DNA from 3 places in the Clostridium neuense genome. Region 3 is predicted to be linked to each of the others. Evidence: riboswitches for the same ligand, from Rfam matches in the RefSeq annotation. Region 3 holds a riboswitch; each other region holds the start of a gene.
The links. A riboswitch is a leader RNA that binds a small molecule or an ion and turns the genes downstream of it on or off. The one in region 3 is predicted to bind cyclic di-AMP.
Positions count from the first base shown of each region.

Region 1 (11,217 bases), on a different contig from region 3:
TGTGTCATTAAATTACGAAGGTTAGTAAATTCTTCATCATAGGTGTAATTTAAAAATTGATTGTAATCGTCAATAAATGCCATAGTTTTTTTCTTCGCTTTATATCCGTCCATTCCTGTCCAGATACCGTGAATATTTTTCCTATAAATAGTCATTGCATTCCTTATGTTACCTATATCTCCAATTTGTGAATAAAAAATATTTATCATCCAATCGCCAACAAACATTTCAAAAAGTTTGTCAGGAAGTTTATCAAAGTATTTGCTGTAATAAAAACAACAGGATAAGTTTCCTATTATGTTAATACTTGCTATATCGTGTGTAGTGAAAATATTACCTTTAAGCTGCTGTTGTAAGTTAGAAAGGATATATTTGTTTTCAAAATCCATTATTATAATATTATCAAAGGACATAGAGCATTCAGGATGGTTTTCCATGAATTCTATGTGGGTTTGTAGCTTTGCTTCATTAGTCCAGAAATCATCACCGTCTATTAAAGCAGTATACTTACTTTTACTGCAAGCTCTTATTAACCGTTTTAAATTTTTTACCATGCCTAAGTTTTTTTTACTTCTTAAGTATTCAAAGGATATATTTTGACTAGTTGGGGTATTCTTAATGTAGTTATCTATAATTTGAGCTGTTCTATCAGTAGAGTTATCTTCACAAATAATAATTTTTAAGTTGAAATTGCCTTTTTGAGCTATTATTGAATTGAGGCATTGCACTATATATTGTTCATGATTATATGCAAGTACGCCTACGTTAACATTAATTTTTTCCTCTTCTCTATTATTCTCTATCTCAAGTAGTCTTAAGTATAAATTTTGTAATTTTTGTGACATAGATTTTGCAGCATCTAAATTTTTTTGAGTTTTAATTTTTTTTATCAATATGCCGAAACCTTCTGTTTCAAATAATACTATACAATCTTTTTTACATTGATTATAGCCGTAATTTACAGAGGGCCAATTTATACAATTAAATACGATAATCCCACCGTCTCTTAAGAAAGGGGTGTAATTATTAATATCTGCCTGTACTTCTTTACGATCATGATTACCATCGATGTAAAGCATATCTATTCCTACATTTCTGAAATATGGAGCAGCTTCGGTTGATGTTCTTCTAATAATTTCAACAATACCAGAAAGTTCAAATGCATTGATATTATTTAATACCTGTGCATATATGGCTTCAAAATTAATATTATTTAAAAAGTTGTTTATTTGTTTTTTTAAGTTTTCATCTAAATCATATTCTTTTGCATAATTAACACTGTAAGGATCAATTCCATAAGCTTTACCTTTATTATCTTTAAATGCCTGTGCGACAGAAAATAAGCTTCTACCTTTATACACACCAATTTCAACGTAATTTTTAAGATTAAAGTAACATGCTAAATATGCCATTAAGTAGCAGTTTGATAATGGTAAACCACCACAAAAATCAAATAAAAGAGGATTACTTTGAATATTTTTAATTCTTTTGAATAGGGTATCGTCTAACTGCATTATATATCAACTCCTACTTTTTAGAGGATTTACTACAGTATCTATAATATGTTGATTTAATTTAAAATTCTACTAAGTGTTATATTTTTAGTGAAGCAGTTCATTTTGTGTTATAATAATGTATTACAAATAGCAATTATCAAGGAGAAATATAATGAACAAAAATGAACTGCTCCAGATATTCAACACACAAACTAGTGGAAAGAATGGCACTAAGGGAATTAGAGTTTTAAATAACGATTTAGTTTCAGCCTGTGATATTCATGATGAAGATGATTTAATACATGTAAGTGGCAAGGTTATATCAGAAAGCCTTTTTAATGAATATGACACTGAAATAGAAATAGATGCTTTGAGTAAAAAAATAGTGTCAACTTACTGCACTTGTGTGGATTATGAAAATAATGAAGGTAAAAAGGATAATTACTGCTGTAAACACCTTGCTGCCACTTTTTATAAGTCTTTAGATGAACTTGCTCGGCAGCCTGCATTTAAAAAGAAGTCCTTAGCTAAAACCCAGAATTTAGAAGATGCCCTTAGTATACTTTTGGGGGATGAAGAAGAAAAAGAAGACTTAAAAATAGAGGTTTATATAAATAGAAATGAATGGAATAGTCAGCTTTCTTTTGAACTAAAAATAGGGCTTCACTCAATGAATTCTGGCACCTTGTATGTGCTGAAGGATATAAATAGTTTTCTTGCAGCTATTTATCACAATGTACCAATAACCTATGGTAAAAATCTTACATTAAATTTGAAGAAGCAAAAGTTAGAGGCAAAGGATAAGAAGCTTATAGATTTCATTCAAATGCTTGTAAACATTGATGGGAGTTCTGGCTACAAAAGCAGAAATAAAAAGCTTGCTATTGATGGAAAATACGTACATATACCAGATTATCTTGTAAGAGAATTTTTTGAAACTATAAAGGAGCATAGAGTTTATTTAAATGAAGGTTTTAAATTTAGAACCATTGAAGCTGAGATAGTAGAAGGTAATCCAGATTTGCCTTTTCAAATAAATAATAAAAATGATGAGTATATCTTAGAAGTGCCGGGAGGAATGCCTCTGACTTTAAATTCAAAAGGCACAGCATTTTTATATGGACTTACAATATATATTCCAAGTTATGAATACTGTGAAAAATTAGAGCCATATTTTCGTGTATTTAATAAAGTTAACTCTATAATGCTTCCAGCAGCAAGGGAAGATGCAGTGCTCAGAAAGCTTATTCCAAAATTAAATTTATTATCTCAAAATATAAATTTATCTAAAGCTGTAAGAGATAAGGTAGTCATGGCGAAAAGTGAATTTAAATTTTATTTTGATAAATCGGGGAAAGATGTTGTGCTTACTACAAAGGTTAAATATGGAGAATTTGAATTTAACATATTTGAAGATTGCACAGAAAAAGTTATATATAGGGATTCCAAAAAAGAAACTGAAGTTTTAGAAACCGTAAGGGCGCTTGGTTTTGAAAGAGAAAAGAATAAATTCCATCTTAAGTGGGGAGATGCTTACATATTTAGATTTTTTAAAACTGAAATTGATAGGCTTCAAAGACTAGGAGAGGTATTTTATTCTGAAAACTTCAAGGGAATAAAAGATATTAATTCTAAAAGCATAATTGGGGACATAAGGACTGGAAAGTACAATTATTTTGAAATGGAGTTCAAAATTGATGATGTACCTCCAGCAGAAACAACAGCAATACTTAGGGCTTTTAGAGATAATATTAAATATTATAGGCTTAAAAGTGGAGAATTTTTGGATTTAGAGCAGCTTGAACTTAAAAAATTCCTAAAGCTTTTAGATGCGGTTTCACCAAAAGAAATAAAGGATAATCACCTAGAAATATCTAAGAGTAAAGGAATATATGCTTACGAGTATCTTGAAGAAAATAAAATTAGGTATATTAAAGGTAAAGGTGAACTTAAAAAAATAAGAGATAAGCTCAAAAATATAGACGAATTGACTTTTAAAGTTCCTAAAAATTTAAAGGGCAGCTTAAGAAAATATCAAGAAGTTGGATTTAACTGGTTTAAAACTCTTGATTATCTTGGCTTTGGAGGAATACTAGGAGATGAAATGGGACTTGGAAAAACCTTTCAAACTATCGCCTTTTTGCTGTCTAACTTAGGAAAAAAGTCTTTGATCGTAGTCCCAACCTCCCTTGTATACAACTGGAAGCAGGAATTTGAAACCTTTGCACCGGATATGAAGGTTGCAACAGTAAACGGCAGCAAAGGGGAAAGAGAAGAGATACTTAAAAATATAAAAATTTACGATGCAGTTATAACCACTTACAATCTTTTAAAGCGTGACTTAAATTTATACAGCAGCATTGAATTTGACTACTGCATAATTGATGAAGCACAGTATATAAAAAATCCGCATTCACAAAATGCATTAACGGTTAAAAAGGTAAAATCCCAAAATAGATTTGCCCTGTCTGGAACTCCAATAGAAAATTCTGTTATGGAGCTTTGGTCTATATTTGATTTTTTGATGCCAGGATATTTATATGATGAAAAAAGATTCAGCGTCAGATACTACAAAAAGCTTAAAGAAGAACCAGAGGTCATTGAGGATTTAAATAGGCTCATAAAGCCATTTATATTAAGAAGAAAGAAAAAGGACGTTGTAAAAGAGCTTCCAGATAAAATAGAAAAGATAATGACAGTTGATATGGATGATAAGCAGAAGAAGGTTTATGCTACTTATGCCAAGCATGCAGTTAATTTAATTGAAAAGAAGGTTAAGGAAGAAGAATTTAAAAGCAGCAAGATAGAAATACTTGCTTATATAACAAAGCTTAGAGAAATTTGCCTTGACCCATCTGTTGTTATGGAAAATTATACAGGAACAAGTGCTAAAATTGAAGCACTCACGGAACTTCTACTTCACAGCATAGATGAAGGACACAGAGTGCTTATATTTTCACAGTTTACCTCTGTTCTTAAGAATATAGCTAAAAGAATAAAAGTAGAAAATCTTGATTACAGCTATCTCGATGGAAGTGTGCCATCAGAGAAGAGAATGGAAATGGTTAAAGCCTTTAATTCTGGGCAAAATTCTGTTTTTTTAATAAGCTTAAAAGCTGGGGGAACTGGACTTAACTTAACCTCTGCGGATGTAGTTGTGCATTTTGACCCTTGGTGGAATCCAGCTGTAGAAGATCAGGCAACAGATAGAGCACATAGGATAGGGCAAAAGAACGTAGTTGAAGTTATAAAATTAATTGCAAAGGGCACTATTGAAGAGAAAATTGTAATTTTGCAAAAGGAAAAGAAAAAGCTCGCAGAAAGCCTTTTAGGAGATGAGCTTTCTAATGGAGAGAACCTTTCAAGTTTAAATGAGGAAGAGATTTTGAAGTTGTTTAGATAATCATGTGATAAACTTATTTCACATTTATTGTACTACAGTGAATGCGAAGTAATAGTGCATAAGTAACAAGTTTAAAAAGCATTATTGCTTTGTATTATTTGCTGTATTTCTTATGTTTAATTAATTGTTTATTTGTGCAAATTATCTTAATATTCACAAATTAGAAACACATATATATTGACATACATATGTTGAAATGATATGCTTTTTTATAGATAATGGAAATTATTGTGAAAAATGAATAATTATAACGCTGAATTGTTTAAGCGGGAGAACCAAATTAGGGGTGAATCTTATCAAAATATGGTAAGTAGGGTTAATCTTTTCTACCCGAATCCGACAGCTAATCTCGTAAGCGTTGAAGGGAGGTTTTTGTATGTACAAAAATAAGACCATGTTCTTTTGCTGTACATGCAGTTAATAAGTTGTGGATACTTCTCTACAGCTTATTTTTATTAACATAATTATTATTTTAAAGGAGGAATTTTTATGATAAAAGTATGCTTGATTGGCATTGGAAAAACAGGAAAAGAAGTTGCACGCATGATAATGGAACAAGAAAATATGGAGCTTGTAGCAGCCATATGTAGTTTAGGAAGCTTAAAAAAACACAAAGATTTAGGACAATTAACAGGAAATGAAAAAATTGGAGTTAAAGTGGAAAGTGCAGATGATTTGGAAAATGTAATTTTAAAAACTAAACCAGATGTTGTAATAGATTTTTCTACTCCTAAAGCAACATTGGAAAATTTGGATATAGTGTCAAAAATGAAGGTTAATATGGTTATTGGTACTACAGGATTTTCAGAATTGGAGATAAAGAAGATAGAAAAAGTGGCTTCAATTAATAATACAGGAATAGTCTATGCTCCCAATATAACTCGAGGTGTAAATGTACTTATGATTCTAACAAAGCTAGCAACTATTTTATTGAATAACTATGATTTTCAAATTTCTGAAATTCACTATAAAAATAAAAAAGATATTCCGTCTGGTACAGCTATAAAAATAGCTAAGGAAATAGAAAACGGTTTAAATTATACAGGAAAAAATATTTCTGATAAAAATATACCTATAAATTCAGTTCGTGCTGGAGGCATAGTTGGAAAACATGAGGTGTTAATCGCTGGAGAATATGATAAACTTGTAATTTCTCATGAATCGTTTTCAAGAAAAGTTTTTGCATCAGGTGCACTTTATGCAGCTGATTTTATTAAAGATAAGTTAGGTTTTTATGAAATGAATGATGTTTTAAATTTATCAAAGGTTATAAAAGATTTATATATGGGCAATGATGAAGCAGCATTAGAAATGTAGTGTGATTTTAAAACTACAAAAAGCGTACGCAAATTTGTGTGCGTTTTTCATTTGTATGATTTTGTAATGAATATATTTAAATTAGAAGAAAAATCTATTTAAGTGATTTTAGAACTTTACATATATTGTCAACATCCTTATCACTTAATTTATCAAAATTGTCCAATTCTTCTTTAATGTTTTCTATAACTTGATACTTATAACTTTTGTTTCTATTTTTGGATAGGAAATAAGTTGATATTGTACCTGTAAGCATACTCAAAAAACCTATTCCAGTAATCATTAAAAATCCAGCAATAAGTTTTCCAGAAGTGGTTGAAGGAGATAAATCACCGTAGCCAACGGTAGTTATAGTTACAAAGCTTAACCAAAGAGCGTTACCAAGTGGTATCCCTTCAGACAAATGCATGCCTATTGTTCCTAAAAATAAAACAAAAATTGTTATAAAAATTATGTAACCAAAATTATTTGTTTTAATAAAGCTGTTTATATGAGATCTAAATTTTGCAAAAAAAACTATTGATCTAAAAATTTTAAGTATCTTAAAAATATCAGCGATTCTAAATGCTTGAAATATAGCCCCCAAAGGGATAATAGCTACTAAATCAATTATATTTTCTTTGAAAAATTTCTTTTTATTTTTGGAAAAATAGAGTCTTATAAAATAATCTAAAGCAAATATTATGAGAACTAAGTTATCTATCATATTAAAGCAGTAAACAATTTCTTTTGATAATTTTATAGAATAATCGAGTATAAGTATTACTGCCACAATAATTGATAAGAAAGCCATAGCTGTTTCATAAATTATAGTTAAATGTTTTTTATCCATAATGCCCATCAAAAACCACCCCTAGTAATATATATCGTAACATTTTTTTAAATATTTGTGTTAAAATGATGGTAAGAAAATAGAAAAATTACATACAAGCCTTAAATTAGGCTGAAATGTTTTTAGTAACATTTAATTTTTTTGAAGAGTACAGTGAAGGTTAATTTTCTGTTGACGCTTATTTATAAAGATGACTTAAAAATTAAAAAATAGCTAACATAAAATTTTCAGGAATTATTAAAAATAAAGGGAGCTGATTTTATTGAGAATACTCCACACTTCTGACTGGCACCTTGGTAAAAATTTAGAAGGGTGCAGTCGTATGGATGAGCAGGAAGCTTTTCTTAAGGATTTTGTTGAAATTGTACAGGAAAATAATATAGATATGGTGGTTATTGCAGGAGATATTTATGATAATTCAAACCCTCCTGCAAGAGCGGAGAAAATGTTTTATGATACACTAAAAAAAATATCAGCAAGTGGTGAAAGGACAACCCTTGTTATAGCTGGCAATCATGATAATCCAGAGAGACTTGTTGCAGCAGGGCCTCTTGCAAGAGATCATGGAATTATAATGGTTGGTACTCCAAAATCTGTAGTTTCTACTGGTGAGTATGGAAACTCAAGGGTTTTAGAAGCAGGAGAAGGATTTATTGAGATACAAATAAAAGATGAAAAGGCTGTAATTTTAACAGTGCCATATCCAAGTGAAAAGAGATTAAATGAGGTTTTGTACGGTGAAATGGATGAGGAAGAAGAAAAAGCTAAAACCTATGGAGATAGAATAAAGACGTTATTTGATAGGCTTGGTTCGAGATTTAAAGATGATACTATAAATCTTGTAGTGTCACATCTTTTTACTATGGGCAGCGAAGAAGCAGGCTCAGAGAGAAATGTTCAACTTGGTGGAAGTTTTATTGTAGATGGAGGTTGCTTTCCAGAAAAGGCGCAGTATATTGCACTTGGACATGTACATAAACCTCAGTTAGTACCAGGGACAAGTAAAAGGGCTAGGTATTCTGGTTCGCCGCTTCAATACAACAAGAAGGAAATTAATTTTAAAAAGAAATGTTTTATTGTGGATGTAAAAGCTCATGAAGAGTGCAAAATTGAAGAAGTTGAATTTAAAGTTTATAAACCAATAGAAGTTTGGAAGTGTGAAAGCATAGAGGCAGCCATTGAAAAGTGCGAAGAAAATAAGGATAAGGACTGCTGGGTATATCTTGAGATAACAACGGATAGGTACATAGGAGAAGATGAAATAAAAAAAATGAAAAGCGCTAAAAAGGATATACTTGAAATCATGCCTAAAATTGTAGGAAAAGATGATGAAAAGTTTGATGTAAACAGTTTTTCGGAAAAGTCCTTTAAAGACATATTTAAAGAATTTTATTTAAAAGAAAGAAAAGTTGAGCCACAGGAAGAGGTGGTGGATTTGCTTTTATCCATTGTATCTGATAAGGAGGGGGAAAATGAAGCCAATTAGACTTAAAATAAAAGGATTAAATAGTTTTATAGAAACTCAAGAAATTGATTTTGAAAAGCTTACTAAGAGAGGACTTTTTGGTATATTTGGACCTACTGGAAGTGGAAAATCCTCAATTTTAGATGGAATCACCCTTGCACTTTATGGGGAAGTGGCAAGAAAAAGTTCAAATTATATGAACACTAATTGCAGCAGTTTAAATGTAAGCTATGAGTTTCAAATATCAGGCAGTGAAGTGAAAAGGTATTTAGTAGACAGAGAATTTAGAAGAGATAACAGAACGGGAAGTGTAAGAAGCAAGTCTGCAAAAATAGTGGATATAACGGATGGAGCTGAAAACATACTTGAAGAGGGCGCAAAGCTTGTAACTGAAAAATGTGAGGAGATAATAGGGCTTAAGCTGGAGGATTTTACAAGAACTGTAGTGCTGCCGCAGGGAAAATTCAGCGAGTTTTTAAAACTAGAGGGAAAAGACAGAAGAAACATGCTTGAAAGGTTATTCAATCTTCAAAAGTATGGTGATGAACTATCATATAAGCTTTTATCAAAAATAAAAGAGGAAAGACAAAAATCAAATATACTTGAGGGACAGCTTAAAGGTTATGAGGATATAAGCGAAGAAAAGCTTGAGGAAGTTAATAAAAATCTTTTAGAAAGTAAAGAAAACTGTGAAGTTTATAAAAAGGAACTTAAGGCTGCGGAAGAAAAGTTTAATGAAGCTAAGGAATTGTGGCAGCTTCAAGATGAATTTAAGGTTAGTGCTTTAAAACAGGAAGAGCTTAAAAAGAAAGAACCAGAAATTGAGGAAAAACAAATTAAGGTTATTAAAGGCGAGAGTGCACTTAAGGTAAAACCTTACATTGATAGTTATGAGAAGACTATTCAGGATATAAAAAATTCAAACATTAAACTTGAAAGTTTAAAAAATAGAATAATAGCTATAAAAGAAAATAAGCAAAAAATAAGTGAAAGCTTTAATTACATAAGTGAAAAAAAGGATAGGGAATTACCAGAATTAAGCGTAAAAAAGCAGAAGGTTATTGATGCCATAGCCGAAAAAAACATATTGGATAGATTATTAAATGAAAAAATCGTCTTGGAAAATGAAGCTAAGAGTCTTGAAGTAGCAGCACAAAAGACAGAAAAGGATATTGATGACAATAAAGCTGCTATGGATAAAACAGCTAGTACTATTGGCAGAGGAGAAAAAAAGCTAGAGGAATTAAAGATTTCAGAGGACTACAAGAAAAAGGTTAATGAAGGCATAGTTATTTTAAATGATTATAAAAATAGTTTTAAGAGAAAAAGTAGTTTGGTTAAGGACATTGAAACTGTTAAGCTTACTATAGAAGCTTCAAATAAAAAATCTGAAATTTTATCTAAAGGCATTAAAGAAAAGGATGAAGCTTTAAATGTTATAAAAGCTAAGTTAGAAAAGATAAATGAAAATTGCCCGGGAAATCAAGATACACTTTTAAACCTTCAAAAGAAGCTAGCAGATGCAAAAGATAAGTGGGGCAAGTATGAGGAGTATACTAAAGCTCTAACTAGATGTAATGAAAATATAAATTTGTCTAAAGAAAAGTGCGTCAAATTCGATGTGGAAAAAGAAATTATAAAAAATAATATAAAAGAAATTGAAGAATATGTACGTAAAATTGAAACTGAAAATTTAGCACAAACTTTAAGAAAAAATTTAATTGAGGGTGAGCCTTGTCCTGTATGCGGAGCTGTCCATCATATTACGGAAAATATAGAGATTGTTGATTTAGATAAGCTTGAAGAATTTAAGAGTAATTTAGAAAAGAGTAAGTTAAAATATGAAAACTTAAATTCGGAGATTATAAATCTTCAGGCTAATACTAAACTTGAAGAAAATAATTTAGAAGAATATAAAAACAAAATTAATTTACTAGGAGAGGAATTTAAAGCTTATTCAATATCTGAGCTTGAAAGTGAATTTGAAAAATTAAAAGCCAACTTAGAAAAATTCAATACAGAAAAAACAGAACTTGAAGGCAAATTAAATTCATTAAATGAGGAAAAGAATTCCTTTGAAATTGAGTACAGCAAAGAAGTGACCATTAAAAGTCAAAGTGATGTTCAATTAGAAAAATTAAAGTGTGAACTTGAAACAGTAAGTAAAGAGGTAGAGGAAATTCAAACAAAACTTCAGCTTTTAAAGGATGAGCTTAATATTGAGGATTTTAATGAGAAAAATAAAGAAATTCTTGAGAAAGAAAATGAAAGAGCAAAGGTTGAAGATGTCTTAAAGAAGCTTAGAAATAATCTTAATTTGATGCAGGAAAAAAAGGAACTCTTAAATGAGAATCTAGGAAAGCTAAAAGAAAAATTAAGTGAAAATAAAACCGCTGTTTTGGAAAGAAATAAAAATATAGAAGAAAAACAGACAAGTATAATAAGCAAGGTTGGAAATGAAACAAACCTAGAAGGACTTCAGGTACAAGTAGCTGAACAAATAAAGTCAATAACTGAAAATTATAAGGCTGTAGAAAAGCAAAAAAATGAAATAGAGCAGCAGTATAATGAATGTAATAATGATATAGTATCTGTCCAAAGCAACATTACAAATTTAACAGGTAGAAGTTTAAATGACAAAGAAAATCTTGATAAAGTGCTTGCAGAGGAAGAATTCAAAGATGTACTTGAGGTTAAGAATAGC
Region 1 is NZ_JBJIAA010000002.1:112,856-124,072, reverse strand. Features, by position in the region: gene ACJDT4_RS02925 (glycosyltransferase) at 1-1,514, opposite strand, end outside; gene ACJDT4_RS02920 (SNF2 helicase associated domain-containing protein) at 1,669-4,899, shown strand; cyclic di-AMP (ydaO/yuaA leader) riboswitch at 5,141-5,272, shown strand; gene dapB (4-hydroxy-tetrahydrodipicolinate reductase) at 5,389-6,216, shown strand; gene ACJDT4_RS02910 (potassium channel family protein) at 6,311-7,057, opposite strand; gene ACJDT4_RS02905 (exonuclease SbcCD subunit D) at 7,311-8,534, shown strand; gene ACJDT4_RS02900 (AAA family ATPase) at 8,521-11,217, shown strand, end outside.
Region 1: it holds a riboswitch for cyclic di-AMP, as region 3 does, so the genes downstream of both, dapB (4-hydroxy-tetrahydrodipicolinate reductase) here and ACJDT4_RS08105 (cell wall hydrolase) in region 3, are expected to answer to the same signal.

Region 2 (11,217 bases), on a different contig from region 3:
TATTTTTCTACGTTAACACTGCAAAAATTATATTTAAAAATTTTTTGTAGTGAAATGGAGGAAAATCCTCATTAGTTGTGAATTGTGCATTAAATTTTTTTGTGATGCATGTATAACTTTAACTTTGTACCGTATAATAAAAGCATAAGTTAAACCTCTAAGGAAAAAATTATTGACTTTGTACTATTAAGTGGTAAAATATATAAATAAGAGCATACCCTATGGGGGTATATAAGGAGGAATAAATTATGGTAAAAGAAATAGGAGATTTAAATTTTGAAAGTGAAGTATCTGAACCAGAAAAATTAGTAGTAGTTGATTTTTGGGCCCCATGGTGTGGACCTTGCAAAATGCTTGGACCAGTTATAGATGAAACATCTGAAGAATTAAGCGAAAAAGCTAAGTTTGTAAAAGTAAATGTAGATGATAATCCAAATACAGCAAGTAAATTTGGAATTGCAAGTATACCAACAGTTATGATCTTTAAAAACGGAAATCCTGTAGATACACTTGTTGGTTTTAGACCAAAGCAATCAATAATAAGTGAAATAGAAAAACACATATAAATTTGGTATAGCAATATGGATAGGTACGATATAGCTATTATTGGCAGTGGACCAGCAGGATTAGAAGCTGCCATTAATGCAAAAATTAGAAATAAGAAGACGATAGTTTTTGGAAATGATAATTTAAGTAAGAGCTTAGTTTTAGCACCTAAAATTAATAACTACTTAGGCTTTTTTGGATTACCAGGTACTGAACTTAAAAATAAATTTAAAGAGCATATAGATAAAATGGATATAGCTATAAATGCGGAAAAAGTCAATAACATATACGCTATGGGTGAGTATTTCTCAATTATGACAAGTAAGGAGAACTATGAAGCCAAAACAGTAATTCTTGCCCTTGGAATGGAACATACAAAACCAGTAAAGGGAGAGGATATACTTCTTGGAAGAGGTGTAGGATACTGTGCTACGTGTGATGCACCACTTTATAAAGAAAAAATTGTTGCAATAATAGGCTATAATAAGGAAGCTGAAAGTGAAGCTAACTATGTAAGTGAAATTGCATCTAAAGTATATTATGTTCCTATGTATAAGGATGAATATCAGCTTAACTCAAATATAGAGCTTGTAAAGGATTCTCCTGTTGAAATTATAGGACAGAATAAAGTTGAAAAGCTAATTTTGAGATCTACAGAGATAGCTACTGATGGAGTTTTTGTATTAAAGGATAGTGCTCCTCCGGAACAACTTGTCCCAGGACTTGAAATGGAAGATAAGCATATTAAGGTTAACAGAAAAATGGAAACTAACATTCAAGGATGTTATGCGGCAGGAGATTGCACTGGAAGGCCTTATCAATATATGAAGGCAGCTGGTGAAGGTCAAGTTGCTGCGCTTAATGCAGTAGAATATTTAAACCAGAATAGAGAGTAAAATTAAAGAGTAGAGTTAAGAATGAACTTCTAAACACTACTCTTTAATGTATTTTAAGGTACTACAAAAAATACATGTTTGCCTATAATTTTTACATTATACTTTTTTATATTATTCATCCATGAGGATGTTGATAACTGTGGGTTATAGAAGTAAATTGCTTTTGGAGTAGGATCTTTTCCTGATAAAGCATCAAATACTGCGGAGTAACATTCTTTGGTTGGTGTTACTGGAATGTCTCCATCCTTGACGCAGGAAAAAGCATACTTTTGTTTAACAACATCTGTAACCGATTTTGGAAACTCCGGATTTTGAAGTCTGTTTAAAATTACAGATGCAACTGCAACTTTACCTTCATAAGGTTCAGAGCAGCTTTCAGCGTATACAACTTTAGCCATTAAGTCTACATCTTTATTTGTAATGTAAATTGATTGACCGTTAAAGTTAAAAACCTGTACTGCATCAACCTTTTCATCATACAAATTTTTTGCATTAGTATTGTTTTTAAATTGTAAAAGTTTATACTCTTTTGAACCCTCCTTAATTGGTGAAAATGCTTTTACGGGATTTGAAAATATAAAACTTCCCACAAGAATAAATACAACAATAGCCCAAAAAGTTTTTTTCATTAAATTTCCTCCTTTTATTTACGAGGTTAGCTGACGGGTTCGGTAAAGGCATAACCTACACATAAATGTGATTCACCCCAAAACTTGGTTTCCCCGTTTTTGTTAAACTTAGGCTATTGATATTATGCACAAAAACATAAAAATAATTCATGAGTTAAAATAAAATAAAGAAAATTTATTTGTTTTTTTCTGAAATGTATTTTTTTTCAAAGTTTTTATAGTCTGTATCAACTTTTTTAAAAGCATCTTTAGACTGACTATATATATCATTTACTTTATAGGAAGCCGAATCATTGTCTTTTAAGTTTGCCTCATAGTTTAATGCAGAAGTAAAATAATTCATATAAGAAATATAATCATTTAAAACTAAGTTAAAAGCTTTATAGGATTCAAGTCTACCTGAAGGAACAGATATGTTTTGAAAATTATTTTTTAAATTTACAAATTCAGCATCGTTTTTACTTATTTTATCAAAAGCATAATCATAACTTATTATCTTTTTTCTCGCCTTAGTAGCATAGTCAGAAAAATCGGTCATTATAAGCTTAAATTGATCACACACATTATCCATAGTGATATCAAAATCACTACTCATTGAGGCTTGGAAGCTTTTATCAATTTTTGTTCTTTTTCTTACGCTAAAGTAAGTTTGAAAGGCATCTATAAATTTTAAAGTAGCAGAGGGAAGAGAAAACTTTTTATTGTTTATTGTAATTTTAGAATAATATTTTGTGGATAAATCTCTGTAAGTATTAAGTGATGTCATTGCAGTATCTATATCTGGAGCATCTGGATTGTTTACACAGGACTGAAGCTGCTTGTACAATAAAATGTTGTTTTTAATTCCGTTCTTTAAATCGGAAACTACCATTTTATATTTATCATTTATGCTTAGCTTGGATAATTTATTAGCTTCTGCAGTTAATGAAGCTGATATTTTTCCTATATCTTTTCCGGTTTGCTTTGAATCTAGTTCCTTTGAATTTAAGTTTGAGGATGCCTCATTTAACTTTGTTATTTCCTTTGTTATCCCTTCTATTGCTTTTTCACTAGAGGTATACTTATTTACATTAAATAGACTATAAACTATAAAAATTGTTAAGAATACTATTGCAAGGATAGGCAGTATGTACAAAAGAGTTTTTGGTTTTATGGACTTGATATTCATAATAATTCCTCCCTAAATGCTTATCTATATTTTTTACATTCTCCTATAGTAAGATTATATGAAGAATAAATTTTTGCATTACACTTTATGGAAAAGATTGTGAATTATATGAAAAAGGTAATGCAAAATTGTAAAAGGTATTTTAAATAATAATTTCGCTATACTATAATAACTTTACGTAGTGTATAATTATATATATGAATTTACTGAACTTTTTAAGGCTTGTTCAATCATGTTTTTTACAATTAAGTTAAAAAAATTAAGAACAGGAGGTGAAAATATGGAGTTTATGCATATTGCAAACAGCGCAATCAAAGGAATGACAATTTGGTCTGTGCTGGATATTATCGTGGTATCATACATTTTTTATAAAGGTTACATGCTTATAAAAGAAACAAGAGCAGTACAGCTTTTAAAAGGAATACTTTTAATTATACTTTTAATTCCAATAAGCGATTTTTTGCACCTTACAATGTTAAATTGGATATTGCAAAGAACAATAACAATAGGTGTTCTTTCTATAATCATTATATTTCAGCCTGAGATAAGGAGAGCACTTGAACAATTAGGCAGAAGTGCTTTTAATGAAAATCATATACTTGAAAATGAAGCAGAATATGAAAAGATAATAAATGAAATTGTAAACAGTGTTGGGAACCTATCAGAACAAAAAACTGGAGCACTTATTATAATAGAGCAAAAAACTGGATTAGAGGATATAATAAGTACAGGAACAAAGATAGATGCAATAGTTTCGGCGGCACTTTTAGAAAATATATTTGTTGTAAATACACCTTTACATGATGGAGCTACTATAATAAGAAATGGCAGAATAGCAGCAGCGGGATGTTTTTTACCACTTACTTCAAATAATGATTTAAATAAAAAGCTTGGAACAAGACATAGAGCAGGAATTGGCATATCGGAAAACTCAGATGGACTTGTAATAATAGTATCTGAGGAAACTGGAAACATATCTCTTGCTATAAATGGGAAATTAACTAGAGATTATAGTAAGGAAAAATTAAAAGCTATATTAATGAGGATAATAAGGATTAGATATAGCAGAAAAACGGCTTTAAAGGAGAAGGTGAAAAGATGGAGAAAAGCGGGAAAAAACAAATAGTTATAAGAATAGCCTGTTTAATAGCTTCTTTTTGTCTATGGCTTTATATAAATAATTATGAAAATCCTATAAAAACATATAAGATTAAAAATGTTACGGTACAAGTTTTGAATCAGGATTTGCTCAAACAAAATAATCTTGTCCTTTCACCAAATCAAAACTTTAATATAAATCTAACAATAAAAGGCAATGCAATGGATGTATATTCAGTTAAGGCCAGTGATTTTAAATTAGTTGCAGATTTAAGCTCTTATGCTTTAAAGAAGGGTGATAACAGAATACCTGTAAAAATTGAAAAATATCCTGATAATATAAATGTGGTGCAGACAGATAGTTTATGGGTTGATATTAATTTAGATGAGTACACACAAAAAACTGTTCCTGTAACTACAAACATACAAGGCAGACCTCAAATAGGGCTTTACTCATCAGATGCTACCGTTAATCCAAGAAATGTAACTGTAAGTGGTCCGGCAAAAAATATACAGTTAGTAGATCATGTAGAGGTTAATGTAAATGTAAGCAATTTAACCAGTGATGCGGAGCTTAAGGTTGTACCTCAGCCAGTTGATGCTAAGGGGAATCTTATAAGTGATGTTAAGGTACAGCCTGGCACCATAAATGTCAGTGTACCTATAAGAAAAGCTAAAAGTGTGGCTGTAAATGTAAAGACTAAAGGGCAGCCTTCATCGAAAATAAGTATAAAATCTGTTTATCCTGAGCAAAACTATGTAGATGTAATAGGAAGTGAAAGCGAACTTGCAGATATAAATAGTATAGATACAGAAGAGGTTGATTTAAGCAGCATAACAGGGGATACAGAAGTAAAGGCTAAATTAAATGTCCCTAAAAATGTACGACTTGTAGGAAGCAGTACGGTAACTATAAAGATAACAACAGAACAAGCTGCTAATAATCCGACAAATACGAATACAACGCTTAGTGTAAATATAGGTTCGACTAATCTAGATCAAAGCTTGAAGGCTGAAATAAAACCTTCTACCATAACAGTAGTTGTCTCTGGAGGAACTAATATTAGTAGTGATTCAGTAAAAGCAGTTGTAGATTTAAGTAACTTAAAGGAAGGTACACATGATTTGCCGGTAAATATAACACTGCCGGAGGGGGTAAAAAAAGTATCACAAACTCCAGATAAGGTTACTGTTACTATAAGTAAGAAATAGAGCCAAGAGTAGAGTTGTAGAAAATTACTATAACTTTACTCTATATTTCATTCAGTTTGAAACTTATATGTAGTTTTTAAGAGAGGAGCATAAAGGTTGAGTTTAAGAATAAGCAATATAAACATAGATATAGATGAAGAAATTGAAGCTGTAAATAGAAAGGCAGCCAAAAAGCTTAAAATTTCAGAGAAGGATATCAAACGCCTAAAGATACTTAGGGAATCTATAGATGCAAGGCGTAAGGATGCAATAAAATTTAATTACACAGTGGAAGTTAACTGCGAAAATGAAGATAAAATATTAAAGAAAATACATGATAGAGATGTAATCAAAGAAAAAGAAATTGCAGAGGAACCTTTTAAATTTGGAAATGAAAAACTAAAGCATAGACCTATTATCGTTGGCATGGGCCCTGCTGGAATGTTCGCAGCTTTGACTTTAGCTCAAAATGGGTATTCGCCGCTTGTAATAGAAAGAGGCGAGAGGGTAGAAGAAAGAACCAAGACTGTTAACACCTTTTGGGAGAAGGGAAGCTTAAATACAGAATCCAATGTTCAGTTTGGAGAAGGGGGAGCTGGAACCTTTTCAGATGGAAAGCTTACGACAAGAATAAAGGATTATAGATGCAGTATTGTAGTAGATGAATTTGTAAAAAACGGAGCACCAGAGGAGATAGCCTATGTTGGAAAACCACATATAGGAACAGATATATTAAAAGAAGTTGTTAAAAACATAAGAGAGAAAATCATAAGTCTTGGAGGCGAAATTTTATTTAAAAGTAAGCTACAGGATTTAATAATAAAAAACGGTAAGCTTCAAGCTGTAGTTGTAAATGGAGAAGAAATTCCCTGTGAATGTTTAATAATGGCCATAGGTCACAGCTCTAGAGATACTTATGAAATGCTTTATAAAAATCAAATAGTTATGGAAACTAAGCCTTTTGCAATAGGCGTAAGAATAGAGCATAAGCAGGAGCTTATAAATGAAAATCAATATGGAAAATATAAGGATCATCCAAGACTTAGGGCAGCAGATTATAGACTTGCATATACGACAAGGGAAACAAAACGTGGAGTTTACAGCTTTTGTATGTGCCCAGGTGGAGAGGTTGTAGCTGCAGCATCGGAAAATGAAAGGCTTGTTACAAATGGTATGAGCAATTATAAAAGAGATAAAGAAAATGCAAATTCTGCTCTTGTGGTTTCAGTTAATGAGGAAGACTTTAAAAGTGAAATTGAATTATATAAAAGTTATATGCCAAGCTTAAAGGATTTTAGTAAAGATAACTATCCTCTTTGGGGAATGGAGTTTCAAAGATATTATGAGCATCTAGCATATATAGCTGGTGGTAAAAACTACTGTGCTCCAATTCAACTTGTTGGAGATTTTATGAAGGATAAGAAAAGCACTAAATTAGGCTCAGTTACTCCAACCTATAAACCAGGCTATACATTTTCTAATCTTAAGGAATGCTTACCAACTTATGTAATAGCTTCGCTAAAAGAGGGATTAGAGAATTTTGATAAAAAAATAACAGGTTTTATGGATAATAATGCTATTATGACAGGCATAGAAACAAGAACTTCTGCACCAGTTAAAGTATGCAGAAATTCTGAGCTTGAAAGCATTTCTCTTAAAGGACTTTATCCAGCAGGAGAAGGAGCGGGCTTTGCAGGAGGTATAATATCAGCAGCTGTTGATGGCATTAAAGTTGCAGAAAGTTTAATGGCAAAATATACAATGCACTGAATTTTCTGAAAAAACAAGCTTTCATGAAAAAGTTTGTTAAAATATATATAAACGATAATATGCATACAATTTTATTTCAATATACAAATTATAACGAAAAAGAGGAGAGAGCTTAATGATTAAAAGTTTTAATGAAATTATCGAAAAAGTAAAGCAAAATGAAATGAAAAAAGTAGCAGTAGCAGTAGCACAGGATGAGGCAGTACTTAGAGCAGTAAAAGATGCAAAGGATAATGGAATTGCAGATGCAATACTTGTAGGAAATCATGACGAAATAGTATCTATAGCTTTAAAAATAGGAATGGACATAAAACAATATGAAATAGTTGATGAACCAGACGTAAAAAAAGCTGCTCTTAAAGCAGTAGAATTGGTATCAAGTAAAAAAGCAGATATGGTTATGAAAGGACTTGTTGATACAGCTACTTTCTTAAGATCAGTACTTAACAAAGAAGTTGGACTTAGAACAGGAAAATTAATGTCACACGTAGCAATATTTGAAACAGAAGCTTTTGACAGATTATTGTTCTTAACAGATGTTGCTTTCAACATGTATCCTGAATTAAAAGACAAGGTTCAAATAATAAACAATGCAGTTAAAGTAGCACACGCAGTTGGAATAGAACAGCCAAAGGTTGCACCAGTTTGTGCAGTTGAAGTTGTAAATCCAAATATGCCAGCAACACTTGATGCAGCAATGCTTGCAAAAATGAGCGACAGAGGACAGATAAAGGGCTGCATAGTTGATGGACCTTTAGCACTTGATATAGCATTATCAGAAGAAGCAGCACAACATAAAAAAGTTACTGGACCTGTAGCAGGAAAAGCAGATATACTTTTGATGCCTAATATAGAAACAGGAAATGTTATGTACAAGACTTTAACTTATACAACTCATTCTAAAAATGGATGTCTTCTTGTTGGAACAGCAGCACCAGTTGTACTTACTTCAAGAGCAGATAGTCATGAAACTAAAATGTATTCAATAGCACTTGCAGCACTTGTTGCTAGCCACAAATAATTAGTTAGGCTTGGAGGGAAAATAATGTATAGATTATTAATTATAAATCCTGGATCAACATCAACAAAGATAGGCGTATATGACGATGAAAAAGAAGTATTTGAAAAAACTTTAAGACATTCAGCAGAGGAAATAGGTAAATACAAGACAATTTTTGATCAATTTGAGTTTAGAAAAGATGTTATACTTGATGCTTTAAAAGAAGCCAACATAGATATAAAAACTTTAAACGGAATAGTTGGAAGAGGCGGAATGTTAAAGCCTTTAGTAAGCGGAACTTATGAAGTTAACGATGCTATGATAAATGATCTTAAAATAGGAGTTCAAGGACAGCATGCAGCAAATCTTGCAGGAATAATAGCAAAAGAAATAGGAAAAAGCTTAGACATTCCAGCATATATAGTAGATCCTATAGTTGTTGATGAATTAAGCGATGTTGCAAGAGTATCTGGTATGCCAGACATTCCAAGAAAAAGTATTTTCCATGCATTAAATCAAAAAGCTGTAGCAAGAAGATATGCAAAAGAAAATGGCAAAAAGTATGAGGATTTAAACCTTATAGTAGCTCACATGGGCGGCGGAACAACAGTTGGAACACATCAAAAGGGAGTAGTTGTTGATGTAAACAATGGACTTGATGGAGAGGGACCATTCTCACCAGAAAGAAGCGGTGGAGTTCCAATAGGAGATCTTGTAAAAATGTGCTTCAGCGGAAAGTACACTTATGAAGAAGTTATGAAAAAGATAAATGGTAAAGGTGGAGTTGTTGGATATTTAAACACTCTTGACTTTAAAGCTGTAGTAGACAAAGCTCTTGAAGGAGATAAAGATTGCAAACTTATATATGAAGCATTTACATATCAAGTTGCAAAAGAAATAGGAAAATGTGCAGCAGTTTTGAGTGGACAAGTAGATGCAATACTTTTAACTGGTGGAATTGCTTATAATGAGCATGTATGCAAAGCAATAACAGATAGGGTTAAATTTATAGCTCCTGTAGTACAATACGGTGGTGAAGATGAACTTTTAGCTCTTGCCGAAGGTGGACTTAGAGTTTTAAGAGGAGAAGAAAAGGCTAAACAATACTAATTTATGAAAATAAATCTACTTTGTTATGTAGTGAATATATTTTAAACCTATTTATAGGAGAATGTGATTAATTATAATTTTGCAATCAATAAAGTTTTATATATAAATAATAGTATGCTTGATTTTGGCATATTTTGATATGCAAAAAAGGTTCAATCACATTCTCCTTTTATATTATTACAATTCGCTTTTTCAATACATATGTGGTGCTAAATTATACATACAAAGAAAAGTAATTTTTTTTGCCTGATTTCACCATACTATATTTAGGTTAGAAAAATTATTTGTATAGGTTGGAATTTTTAGGGGTGTTAGTTTGAAAAGTAAAATTAAGTATCTTGATGGGTTAAGGGGATTAGCAGCATTTATAGTTATTGTAGATCATTTTATGCTTGCATTTTATCCTGCTTTATTTAGTACGTTAGGAAAATATAGTCATACTAGTGGACTTATAGAGTTAAAATTATCTAAAACAATATTTAATATATTATATGATGGCAACTTATCAGTATGTATATTTTTTATATTAAGTGGATATGTTTTAACTTATAAGTTTTTTTTGACACATGATTATGAGTATATTATTTCGGGTGCTTCAAAAAGATATATAAGATTGATGGTGCCAATATTGTTCACGATGAGTGTAGCATATATTTTTATGAAGTTGTCACTGTTTAATAATAGTACTGTAGCAAAAACTACATTAGCAGTTAATAGTGTGTCTCAGTGCTGGACATTTAAACCAAGTTTTTTAGGAATGATTAAGCAGGCAACATATGGTGTATTTATTAAAAATCAATATTCATATTATGTAAGTCTATGGACTATGACTTACGAATTTTTAGGTTCATTTTTGGTATATTCCATAGCAGCTATATTAGGTAGACTTAGGAACAGATATATTTTTTACATAATAATTGTTTTGCTATTTATTAAAACATACTATTTGGCTTTTATTTTAGGAATGATTTTAAGTGATTTATATAATAATTATAAGCATATTAAAATATTAAATAGCCGACTTTTGGGTATAATTTTTCTTATTATCGGAATATTTCTGGGTTCGTATCCTCTTGTTTCTACAGATGGAACGATTTATAAATTTATGACTATTAACTTCGCAGATTCAATTATGTTTTACCATATAACAGGTGCATTTTTCATTATGCTAGCATTATTAAACTTGCAAAGCTTAAAAAAATTATTTTCAAGCAAGCTATTTTATTTTCTTGGTCAAATATCATTTCCTATGTATCTCTCTCATTTGATAGTGCTTTGCTCATTTTCAGGATTTGTATTTATGAAATTATTACGCTTTTTAAATTATCATGTTGCATTTATTATTACGTTTGCATTATCAGTGCCATTAATAATGCTCATTTCGTATTTTATTCATAAGTATATTGATTTGGGTGGTGTTAAATTATCTTCTTATGTGTATAAGAAGTTTTTCAAATCTACTTTTGTGGTAGAACGAAATATAAATGCTGATGCTAATAAATAATTTAAGTGATTTTATTTTTAAATATTCCATGATAAATTTCTAAGATTCATGATAATACTTATGCATGACTTAATTTTAGTGAGAAATTTTTTGGCAAATGTATGCACTAAAGTTAAGACTTTACCGCAGGATGGTAAAAAAATTGTTTGATGTTCAAAGTTTACCTGTGACAGCATAAATTACTAGGAGAAAAGTGCTTAAGAGCTTATAAACTAAGTGATAATATGTACGATAACTTTAAAGGTAATGATATAAAAATTATAATTAGTTATAAAAAATTAAGGCTAAAATATAAAAGTAAACAA
Region 2 is NZ_JBJIAA010000001.1:416,517-427,733, reverse strand. Features, by position in the region: gene trxA (thioredoxin) at 249-566, shown strand; gene ACJDT4_RS01850 (NAD(P)/FAD-dependent oxidoreductase) at 582-1,442, shown strand; gene ACJDT4_RS01845 (cell wall hydrolase) at 1,496-2,071, opposite strand; cyclic di-AMP (ydaO/yuaA leader) riboswitch at 2,075-2,195, opposite strand; gene ACJDT4_RS01840 (hypothetical protein) at 2,247-3,239, opposite strand; gene cdaA (diadenylate cyclase CdaA) at 3,520-4,365, shown strand; gene ACJDT4_RS01830 (CdaR family protein) at 4,338-5,549, shown strand; gene ACJDT4_RS01825 (NAD(P)/FAD-dependent oxidoreductase) at 5,646-7,298, shown strand; gene ptb (phosphate butyryltransferase) at 7,414-8,319, shown strand; gene buk (butyrate kinase) at 8,344-9,408, shown strand; gene ACJDT4_RS01810 (acyltransferase family protein) at 9,725-10,912, shown strand.
Region 2: it holds a riboswitch for cyclic di-AMP, as region 3 does, so the genes downstream of both, ACJDT4_RS01845 (cell wall hydrolase) here and ACJDT4_RS08105 (cell wall hydrolase) in region 3, are expected to answer to the same signal.

Region 3 (11,217 bases):
AAAAGGGGAACCTCCAAGAGATACTAATTGTTCAATGGTTAAACCATTATTTGCACCCATATACATTAATCTATCAATAGTATGTGATTCATTTCCCTGGACTATAGGAGTATGAGTAGTAAATACGATTTCATCTTTTGATTTTTCTACAGCCTCATCAAAGGATAAACCTGAATCCATCTTTTCTTTAATTAACTCAAATCCAGCAAAAAGTGCATGACCTTCATTAAAATGATATACATCAACATCAATTCCTAGAGCTCTTAAAGCCCTTATACCACCTATGCCAAGAACTATTTCTTGAGCTATTCTTTCTTCTCCAAACCAACCATAAAGTTGTCCTGTTATCCAAGTATCTTCATTTTCAGGAAGGTCAGTATCCAGTAGATAAAGAGGGGCTGTACCAAATTTATCAAGAAGCCATACTTTGCATATTACATTTCTTTGTCGAATTTTAACATTGATTTTTACTCCAGTATCCTTTAAAAAATCATATTTGTAATTTTTATAAGAATCATAAGCTTTATCATTTTCATCTATATATTGATCGCTATATCCTTGTTTCCATTTCAAGCCTATACCTACCATAGGATATTCATAATCTTTTGCACCTTTCATGTAATCTCCGGCCAATATTCCAAGTCCACCTGCGTAAGTTCTCATGGAAGCATCAACTGCATATTCCATACAAAAATAAGCTACTTTCGGTAAAGTTTTATTCATAATAAGTTACACACCTTTCTTAAATATTATAAATTAATAGTTAGAATTAACTTTTGGTTTAATACAATATTTTATAGGTTATAAGTTTATTTCTTCTACATTTAAAATAATGTTCCTCTTTAAAATTGTCATATTTATTAAAAAATTGTTATGATGATCTATGTAATTATATATTTGCCCATGTTATTATGTTTAAAGTTCATAAATAAAGTATAGATTGTGCAATCGATTGCATTTATACTATAACATTATTTTATTATGACTTCAAGAGAAATATTATCAAAATTTTTTAAAATATATTGGGAAGCTCTGTTTTAAAAATAAACTATTAAAAACTTAAAGTTTAAGAGTAAAATCTTTATAAAAATAAAATTCCAGAGGAAGCTAAATCCTCTGGAATTTTATTCTGTACTTTAAGCACTTCTATAGATTTAATTGTAGAATTTATAAATACAGTTTAAACTCTAAAAGCAATACTTAAAAAGCAAATATTAATTTACCTGAAATTAAAGATACAGGTTTTGCCCTAAGCCAACTATTTGTTGCAGTATTATCATAGAAGTATAGTGCTCCATTTGTTGGGTCAGCACCTCTAAGAGCTTCCTTTGCTGCACTTAGTGAACTTGCGGTTGCAGCATTATTTATCATGCCATTTTCAACTGGAGTGAATTGGTAGTATCCAGAATCAGTGTCATAGATAACCTTTGTAATAGTATTTGGGAATGTACCGCTTTTGACTCTATTAACTATTACTGCTCCTACTGATTTCATTGCAGTATAGCTCTCACCGCCAGCTTCTGCATTTATAAGTCTTGCAAGTAAATCAACTTCGGCATTAGTACATGAAATTACATAAGGTGATGCTATAACCTGCGACTGTGAACTACTGTTTTTAGCAGGAATAGCTAAAGTTTGTCCAGGATAAATGTAATCTGACCATATGTTATTTGCCCATCTAAGATTACCTAAAGTTACACCAAATTTTTGAGATATAAGATAAAGTGAGTCACCACTTTTAACCGTGTAAACGGTATCTGGAACCTTTATAGTTTGTCCAGGATATATGGTGCTTCCAGCTAAATTATTATATTCCATTAGGTAATTTGTATTTGTACTATAGCTTCTACTTATAGTGTAAAGTGAGTCACCACTTTTAACGCTGTAGGTTGCAGCATGTACATTGTTTGAATTTGCTCCAGCTATGGCTATAAAAGCACCAATAGCTAAAAATTTTAATTTATTCATAAGTATCCTCCTTCTATTTTGCCTCCGAGGTTAGCTTGCGGGTTCGGGTTGAAGGCACCCTATCTTTAGGAACATATGTTTAAACTATATAAAAGCTTTAAAAGTTTTTTTGTCAATTATTTAGCTTGTTATATGTTGTTCTAAAGAATTCACCCAAATGTGATCCCCCGTACTTCATTTAGAAGATTCGGCAAGTATAGTTGACATTCTAACATATACTTTAGAGCAAAACTATGTAGTATTTATGGTAATTAAGTAAATACAATTTTAAAGTCACAAAAATATAACTTAATTGTATTCACATATAAAGCCTTACATGGATAAATTTTGAAGGAATATTTTCTTTTTCTTGCACAGTAGAAATAAATAATCTAAAATGGTATTAATAAAGAAAAAGTTTTGGAGATGATTTTATGACTGAAAAAATGTTTTATGATGACCCATATATATGCCAGGGAGAAGCAAAAATAGTAGATGTAGTGGAGAAAAATAATAAATATGAAGTTATTTTAGATAAAACCCCATTTTATCCAGAAGGTGGAGGTCAGCCTTGTGATTTAGGGACTATAAATGGAATACCAGTTGAGTTTGTTCATGAGAAGGATGATGTGATTTATCATGTTATGAGTAAAAAACCTGATGGAGAAATAGCAGAATGTAAAGTGGATTTCCAAAGAAGGAGAGATAACATTCAACAGCATACAGGAGAACATCTTTTATCAGCAGCATTTTTTAAATTATATAAGGGTGTTAATTGCGGCTTTCATATGGGAGAAGATTACATAACGATTGATATTGATATGGAAGAAGTAACTGAGGCTATGGTTCAAAAGGTTGAAGAAGAAGTAAATAATTATATTTATATGAATGTGCCTACAAAAACTTATTTTATGAGTAAAGCTGAAGCACAAAAGCTTCCTCTTAGAAAGGCTATAAAGGCAGAGGGAAGGATAAGGATAGTTCAGCTTGGCGATGTTGATTATAGTGCATGTTGTGGGACTCATGTTGTTAGAACAGGTGAAGTAGGTATTGTAAAGATATTAAAAACTGAAAAATATAAGGGAATGACAAGAGTTTATTTTAAGTGCGGAGAAAGAGCACTTAAGCATATTATGAAAGAACATGATATAATAGGTAAGCTTCAAAAATCTTTTTCTACAGAGGAAGATAAATTAGTTGATAGAGTAAATTCTCAAAACGAAGAAATTGCAAATCTTAGAAAAGAGATTGCCGAATATAAGAAAAACGAAGCAAAAATACAGGCAGAAAAACTTTTAAAGTCTTTGCATTCTAAATTTATATCAGCGGATTATGAAGATAAGGATTTTGATTTTATAGAAGGGGTATATGATTGCTTAAAAGATGAAGAAGCAGTTATTATATTGACGTCAGGTAAAGATAACAGAATTATTTTTGCACAAAATTCTATAGATAATGTACAGTGTGGGAAGATATTCAAGGAAAACATAAAGGAATTCAATGGTAGAGGTGGTGGAAGTCCTAAGAGAGCACAAGCAGCTTTTTCAAATAAAGAAGATTTAGATAGGTTTGTGGAATTCTTAAAAAGAAAGGTATGAGTATATGAATAATTTATTTGAGTATTCATTAAAAACTTATAAAAATGAAGAGTTTTTAGACATAACTGACTTGGTTAGGAAATCATTAAAGGAAAGTAAGGTACAAAGCGGTACCCTAACTGTATTCTGTCCACATACTACAGCAGGAATCACTATAAATGAAAATGCAGATCCAGATGTTGTTAGTGATATAATACAAACTTTAGATAAAGTTTTTCCTATAAGCTGGAATTATAAGCATGCAGAGGGAAATTCTCATGCACATATAAAAGCTTCACTTATGGGATCAAGTTGCACAGTTATTATTGAGAATGGAAAGCTTAAACTTGGAACCTGGCAGGGAATATATTTTACAGAATTTGATGGACCTAGAAACAGAAAGGTTTATGTAAAATTAACGAGCGATAATATTAAATAAAATTAATAGAGCTAAAAATTTAAAATGAGTGGCAAGTTATGCTTAACCTTTATTCATAACTTGTCACTCATTGTTGATTTTAAAATTTAATAAATTAGCTGAGTTTATAGGGTTACTATACAAAGCACATGCTCTTATTCTGCTGCTTGCAAACCATCATGTAGGATGATTACTTATCATTGTATTCTATTATGTCTTTTATGACCTCTCCTCCGATTATCATTCCTGCTACAGGAGGCACAAAGGATATACTTGCTGGAATCTGACGTTTTGCAGTACACTTTCTTGAACCATTTGTGCATACACAGCCTTCTTTACAGGTTATTACTTCACCTATCTTAGGCTTTTTAGGCATTTCCTCAGAATAAAGTACTTTAAGGGATTTCACACCTCTCTTCTTTAGTTCATGACGCATTACCTTGGCAAGTGGACAAATTTTAGTTTTATATATATCTGAAATTCTAAATTGAGTAGGATCTAATTTATTTCCTGTACCCATACAGCTTATTATATTTATGTTATGCTCCTTGCACCATAATATAACCGAAATTTTTGATGAAACAGTATCTATAGCATCTATTACATAATCAGTATCTTCTGGTATTATATCATTTATATTTTCTTCAGTTATAAATGTCTGATATGTATTTACTATGCAGTGAGGATTTATACTCAAAATTCTTTCCTTCATTACTTCAACTTTAGGTTTAGCTATAGTTTTAAAAGTGGCATGAATTTGTCTATTAAGATTAGTTAAGCAAACAGTATCATCATCTACAAGCGTTAAAGTTCCAATTCCTGATCTTGTAAGCGCTTCAACCGTATAACTTCCAACTCCACCTATACCTAAAACGACAACCTTGCTGTTGTATAGTTTTTCTAAGTTATCTTTTCCAATTAATAATTCTGTTCTTGATAATGAATGTTGACGCATTTATTTATAGCTCCTTACATTAAAAATTATAGATATAGAATATCACTAAAAATAAGTAACTTCAACAAAAAGTATATTTATATATTTTTTTATTAATCAATCTTTACAAATTACTAATAATACATTAAAATAATCTTAACGTTAAATTTTTTTTAACGTTAAGATTATTTTAATGAGGTGGGCTATTTGAATAACAGTATATTAAAAAACAAAAATTTTTTATGTTTGATTTCTGGAAAGTTAATATCTCTTATGGGGACGCAAATTCAAGATTTTGCTATGTCACTTTATGTTCTTAAGATAACAGGTTCAGCAGCTAAGTTTGCATCAGTTCTTGCAATTACAGTTATTCCACAGATAATATTGGGGCCAATTTGTGGAGTTTTTGCAGATTGGTTTGATAGAAAAAAAATGATGGTTTTATTAGATATTTTAAATGGACTTATAGTTTTATCCATGGGAATTGTTTATAAAGTAAATGGTATACTTCCAATGTCTTATATTTATTTTTCAGCTGTAGCATTAACAGTAGTTTCTTTGCTATATAGTTTTACTGGTTCTGCAGTGCTTCCAGGGATTATAGAAAAAGATAAGCTTTTAAAAGCAAATTCAATTAATTCAACGATCACTTCAATTCCACAAATTGCAGGGCCGCTTTTTTCTGGAATTATATTTGGATTCTTTGGGCTTTTTTATGTTATAGTTATAAATTCAATTAGTTTTTTTATTTCAGCATTATTTAATATAGTCATTGATATACCTAAGAATACGCGAAAAAATTTGAAATTTGATTTTAAGCAATTTAAGGTTGATTTTAAAGAAGGTTTAGTCTTTATAAAAAGCAAAAAAATAGTTTTTAAAATTGTCGTTTGCGGTTTTTTTATAAATTTTGCTCTTGATCCACTTTCTTCTACAGGGCTTACGTATATTGGTAAAAAGGTTTTATTATTATCTGATGCAAAAGTTGGTACAATGCAGTCTATGATAGCTATGGGGATTTTAGCTGGCTCTATATTATCAGGAATTATACAAAATAAATTACCTGAAACTAAAATTTTTGGGATTGTAGTTACCATAAGCGGAACTATAGTTTTAAGTGTTTGCCTGGTACTTGTTTTGTTCTATAATAAAATGATTTTGAATGTTACAGTGATAAGTGCATGTATTATAACATTATTATTTGTCATGGTTGCATTTATAATTGTGTGTAATATAGTATTATCGACTATATTTCAAAGGGAAGTACCAATGGATTTTATGGGGAGAGCGTCTTCAGTTTTAAATACTTTATGTACAGCTGCAATGCCAGCTGGACAAATGATTATAGGTGGTATGTTTGATTATACTAAAGCTTATGTTCCTGTTTTTGTAGCTGGAATGATTATTCTACTTTCTGGATTAGTTTATATTGTTACGCAGAAAAGCAGTAATATAGTAGAGGAAAAAGAATGTAAGAATGCATGACTTTTTTTATTATATAAAGTATGATAAAGTAATTGTAGAAATATCACATTACTTTTAGGAAGTGAAAAGTATGGAAAAAGAAAAAGTGCTTACAACATTAGATCAAATAAGAGTTTATAGTGATCCATACAGAATTGAAATATTGTTTGCCTTTCAAAGATTTGATAGGCCAGCAACCTGTAAGGAGATTGCAGATAGTATGAATGAGGTTCCGGCAAAGGTTTATTACCATATAAAGAAAATGGAGAAGGCAGATATATTAAAGTTAGTTTATACTAAGGACGTAAATGGTATTATAGCAAAGTACTATGAACCAACAGCAGAGGACTTTGAAATTAAACAAGACTTTAAGGGAAAAGATTCTATAAATACTATGCTCGGAGAGACTTATCTTAATACTTTAAATCAAATTTTTGATAAAGCGAAATCAGATTTTTTGAAAATTATTCAAAAGAGTGCGGAAAATCATCGTAAAGGTAAAGGTGTAGTACAATATTCGGAGGTACTTTTAACTGATGATGAGGCAGAAGAACTCCATGAGTATATTGATAAGATTATAAAAGAAAGAGAGAATGAAAAAAACAAAAATTATAGAGTGTTTTTTTCAATGATAAAAAGTAAGGAGTAATAATCTTTTAAAATATTAAAATAATTTGGAATAAATTAAAATAAGAAATATATGTAGTTGATTTATAGCAATATGTATATAATATGTACAAAACTACTAAAATTGAGGCTGTCGTACTAAGATGTTAAACCGTAATTTATAAAGAGTACCAATTAATCATAATTGTGGAGCGTTTTAACTTGCCTGGCTTGTTAAAATTCTTCACTTCTTAGATAATTAACGGTATTTATAAATTACTAGTGAATAACTTTTTTAGCGCGGCAGCTTCTTTTTTATAAAAATGTGTTAATATATATATGCTATTTTTTTACAGATAATTTGTAATACAGTTCAATTATTTACATATTAATACTTTTATGATAATATATATTACAAAGTAAAAAAATACGTATACAATAGAAATTGGGTGTTAATTATGAAGACTAATGTTATGAAAAATAGAAACTTTATGTTACTTATTTTTTGTAAATTCATTTCGTTAACAGGAGATGAAGTACAAAGCTTTGCACTGTCACTGTATGTACTTCAAATAACAGGTTCAGCTGTTAAGTTTGCGTCTGTAATGGCAGCAGCAACAATCCCTAGGCTAGTAATTGGACCAATTTGTGGAGTTTTTGCAGACTGGTTTGATAGAAAGAAACTTATGATTATGCTTGATATAATTAATGGTATAGTAGTCATTTCTTTAGTATTTATTTATAAAATTAATGGTTATTTAAGTATGGGATGCATATATGCAGTAGTAATAATTTTGGCTGTGTTAAAAAGATTTTATAATTCAGCAGCATCTGCAGTAATGCCAACAATTGTTGAAAAGGAAGATCGTTTAAATGCCAATTCTATAAATTCCACTAACTCCTTTATTCCAGAAGTTATTGGACCACTTATTTCTGGAATAGCAATTGGATTCTTTGGAATTAGTTATATAATTTTATTTAATGGGATAAGCTTTTTTCTGTCAGCATTAATAGAAGTGTTTATTAAAATTCCGAAAAATAATGTAAAAGATGTTGAATTTAATTTTAGTAAATTTAAAATGGATTTTGCTGATGGTATTAGGTGTATTAATGAAAAGGGTATACTTAAAAAATTCACAATTTGTTGCTTTGTCGAGAATTTAGCTCTTAATCCTGTTCTATATATCGGAATAAGATACATAGGAAAGAATGTGTTTAAAATATCAGATGCCTCCATTGGAACTATACAAGCTGTATTTACATTTGGAGCTGTAATAGGTTCAATTATTCCAGGTTTATTTAAAAGAAAAATGGATGCAGGTAAATCATTTGCAATTTCAGTTAATTTGTCAGGAATATCAGTAATTCTTGTAAGTTTTATTTTGATTCTGTACTACAATGGTATAGTTACAAATTTAATAATTGTAATACCTCAAATTACAATTATTATTACGATTATGGTAATATTTATAATTATATCAAATGTGTTTTTTACAACTGTTTTTCAAAATGAAGTGCCAAATGAAATGCTTGGAAGAGCTATTTCAGTAGCAGGAACGGTGTGTGATGCGGCAATTCCAATAGGCCAAATTTTTATAGGGGCTTTATATGATTATACAAAATCATATGTGCCAATGTTCTTATGTGGAATTATTATTCTTTTTTCAGGACTATATTTTGTAATTAGTGAGAAAATTAATTCTGTTAAAGAATGTAATTTATAAAATAACGATAGTAATGTTATTCATTACTATCGTTATTTTATAGTTATTAAAAATTCTTAAGTTTATGATATTGAGTGACTAAATCCTAGATTAAGATTACCAGTGTTTTAGTTTGGCATTTAATATTAAGAAGACTAGTTTAGGGTTCATGAATCATATGGGCTAAAGCCCAAACCCAAGATCATGGAGAAAACTAATATTAGGTTTAGATATCACATGGGCTGCCGCCCAAACCCCGGTGGTTTACTTCCATTCTAGCTGGCGGCGTTGAAGTTCTCGATTGGCTTGTTTTTCTCTGATGTTTTTTAAAGCTTCTTTATCCATATGGTCTTTATTGTGATCTATATATTCTTTTGTTGATCTATAGGTTTCTTCTAGGTGCTCTTTTTCTTCATGAGGACTTGTAGTGTCGCCCATTATTTTAACTTCAAGGGTGTTAATTTGGTCTTCTCTTCTTTTTTGTTTTTCTTCAGCGGTTTTTATAGCTTCTGGTGATGAATACTTGGCGCCATTTTCAAAATGTCTTTCTGTTCTGGTATGCTTTTCTACTAAATTTTCAAGCTGCTTAATTTCATTTTTAGTTTCGCATTTATCATCCATTTTTACTCCTCCTTTAGCTGGAAACGCACTTGCTTCAATATAGTTAATTTACGCTTGGGAAAGTATTAATAAAATTAAATTTCATATATCTTTTATAGTTTGTACATAATAGAAGAATGTATACTGGAAAATTATAATTGTACTGAATAATAATTTTATATTTATATTAAAAAAAGCATAAATTTTAACTAAACATAATAAAAAAGTTTACAGCTTATAAATTACTGTAAACTTTTTTTGCAATTATTAAAAAAGCGAACCATTCCATCCCCAGGTATCAATTTCCTGAATGGTTATATATATAGAATCCTTGGGTATTTGAAGCTCTCTTTCAAATAAATCACAAATATTAGCTGTTAAATTATTTTTAGAAGTCTTATCAGCACCTCCAAATATTTTTACTTCAACAAAAGCAGCTTTTTCTTTTTTATCGCCTTTAAAATATAAAGAATAATTATCTTCAAATCCAACCATCAGCCAGCTTTCACTTTTGCCAGGAATAAGACTGATTAAATTTCCAAGTTCATTTTTTAAAGTTTCTTTCTTAGTGTCATCCATTTTTACGGTTACTTTTGAATTTATAAATGGCATAAAAAAACCTCCTAATAGGTAATTATTTTAAAATTGGCACATAATATAGATATAACACTTGAAAGGTTAGGCTGTCAAATGATATGCGATAGTTGGGTAAATTTTATTTGACATTAGAATATAATATTGTTAAAATATATTTAATACATTAGTGTGATAAAGCGATAAAGTAAAAGTGGGATGTGATATGAATGATAAATTTAAGAAAGTATATACCAGAAGGTACAAGGGACATTTTATTTAGTGAATATACAAATAAAAAAAATATAGAAGATGTACTAAGAAGTGTTTATATAGAAATGGGCTATAAGGAAGTAAATTCACCAACTTTTGAATTTTACGATGTATATAATCTTAGGAATCAGCCTATAAAGCAAGAAAAAATGTATAAGCTTTTTGACAATATGGGAAGAATGATGGTGCTGAGACCAGATATGACTACACCCATAGCTAGAATTGCAGCTACAAAAATAAAAAATCAAAGTTATCCAGTTAAACTTTGTTATACTGGCAATATTTATAGAATGAATGAGGTTTTAAATGGGAAAATAAGTGAAGTAACTCAATCTGGAATAGAAGTACTTGGAAGTAGTAATTTAAGAGCTGATGTGGAGGTATTAATAGCTGCAATAAAAGCACTTATAAAAACTGGACTTAAAGAATTTAAAATAGAAATAGGGCAGGCAGAATTTTTTAAAAGCATAATTGAAGATATAGATATTGAAGAAGAAGGTATAGAAAAACTTAGAACCTTGATTGAAAATAAAAACTTTAGTGAGGTTGAAAATTTTATATCGGAAAATAAAGAAAAGTTAAAAGAAAAAAGCATTATACTTTCTAAGCTTCCAGAGTTGTTTGGCGGTAAGGAGATAATAGAAAAAGCTGAAAAACTTGTGAATAATGAAAAGGCGCTAGCTACATTAAAAGCAATTTCAAAGGTATATGAGATTGTTGAAAATTCAGGTTATGGAAAATATCTTTCTATAGATCTTGGAATGGTACAGCATATAAATTATTATACAGGATTAATTTATAGAGGTTATGCTAAAGGAATAGGGGATGCACTTTTAAGTGGAGGAAGATATGATAAATTAATAAGTCAATTTGGACGTGATATTCCGGCTACAGGACTTGCTATAAATGTTGATAGTTTAATGGAAGCCTTAGAAAATGACAATGAAAATTGTAATAGTAGTTATACTTTTTATATGATTTTTGGAGAAAAAATTGAAAAGGTATATTTAGAAGCTGATGAACTTAATAAAAAAGGTATAAAAGCGGAGGTAAGCCTTTTTGATACTGTTGAGGAGACAATAGAATATTGTATAGAAAATAAAATTAATAAAGTAAAAAATG
Region 3 is NZ_JBJIAA010000006.1:32,126-43,342, reverse strand. Features, by position in the region: gene glgP (alpha-glucan family phosphorylase) at 1-723, opposite strand, end outside; gene ACJDT4_RS08105 (cell wall hydrolase) at 1,201-1,968, opposite strand; cyclic di-AMP (ydaO/yuaA leader) riboswitch at 1,973-2,171, opposite strand; gene ACJDT4_RS08100 (alanyl-tRNA editing protein) at 2,382-3,545, shown strand; gene ACJDT4_RS08095 (secondary thiamine-phosphate synthase enzyme YjbQ) at 3,550-3,963, shown strand; gene ACJDT4_RS08090 (tRNA threonylcarbamoyladenosine dehydratase) at 4,133-4,897, opposite strand; gene ACJDT4_RS08085 (MFS transporter) at 5,084-6,361, shown strand; gene ACJDT4_RS08080 (helix-turn-helix domain-containing protein) at 6,432-6,989, shown strand; gene ACJDT4_RS08075 (MFS transporter) at 7,405-8,670, shown strand; gene ACJDT4_RS08070 (hypothetical protein) at 8,914-9,270, opposite strand; gene ACJDT4_RS08065 (phenylpyruvate tautomerase MIF-related protein) at 9,517-9,861, opposite strand; gene ACJDT4_RS08060 (ATP phosphoribosyltransferase regulatory subunit) at 10,053-11,217, shown strand, end outside.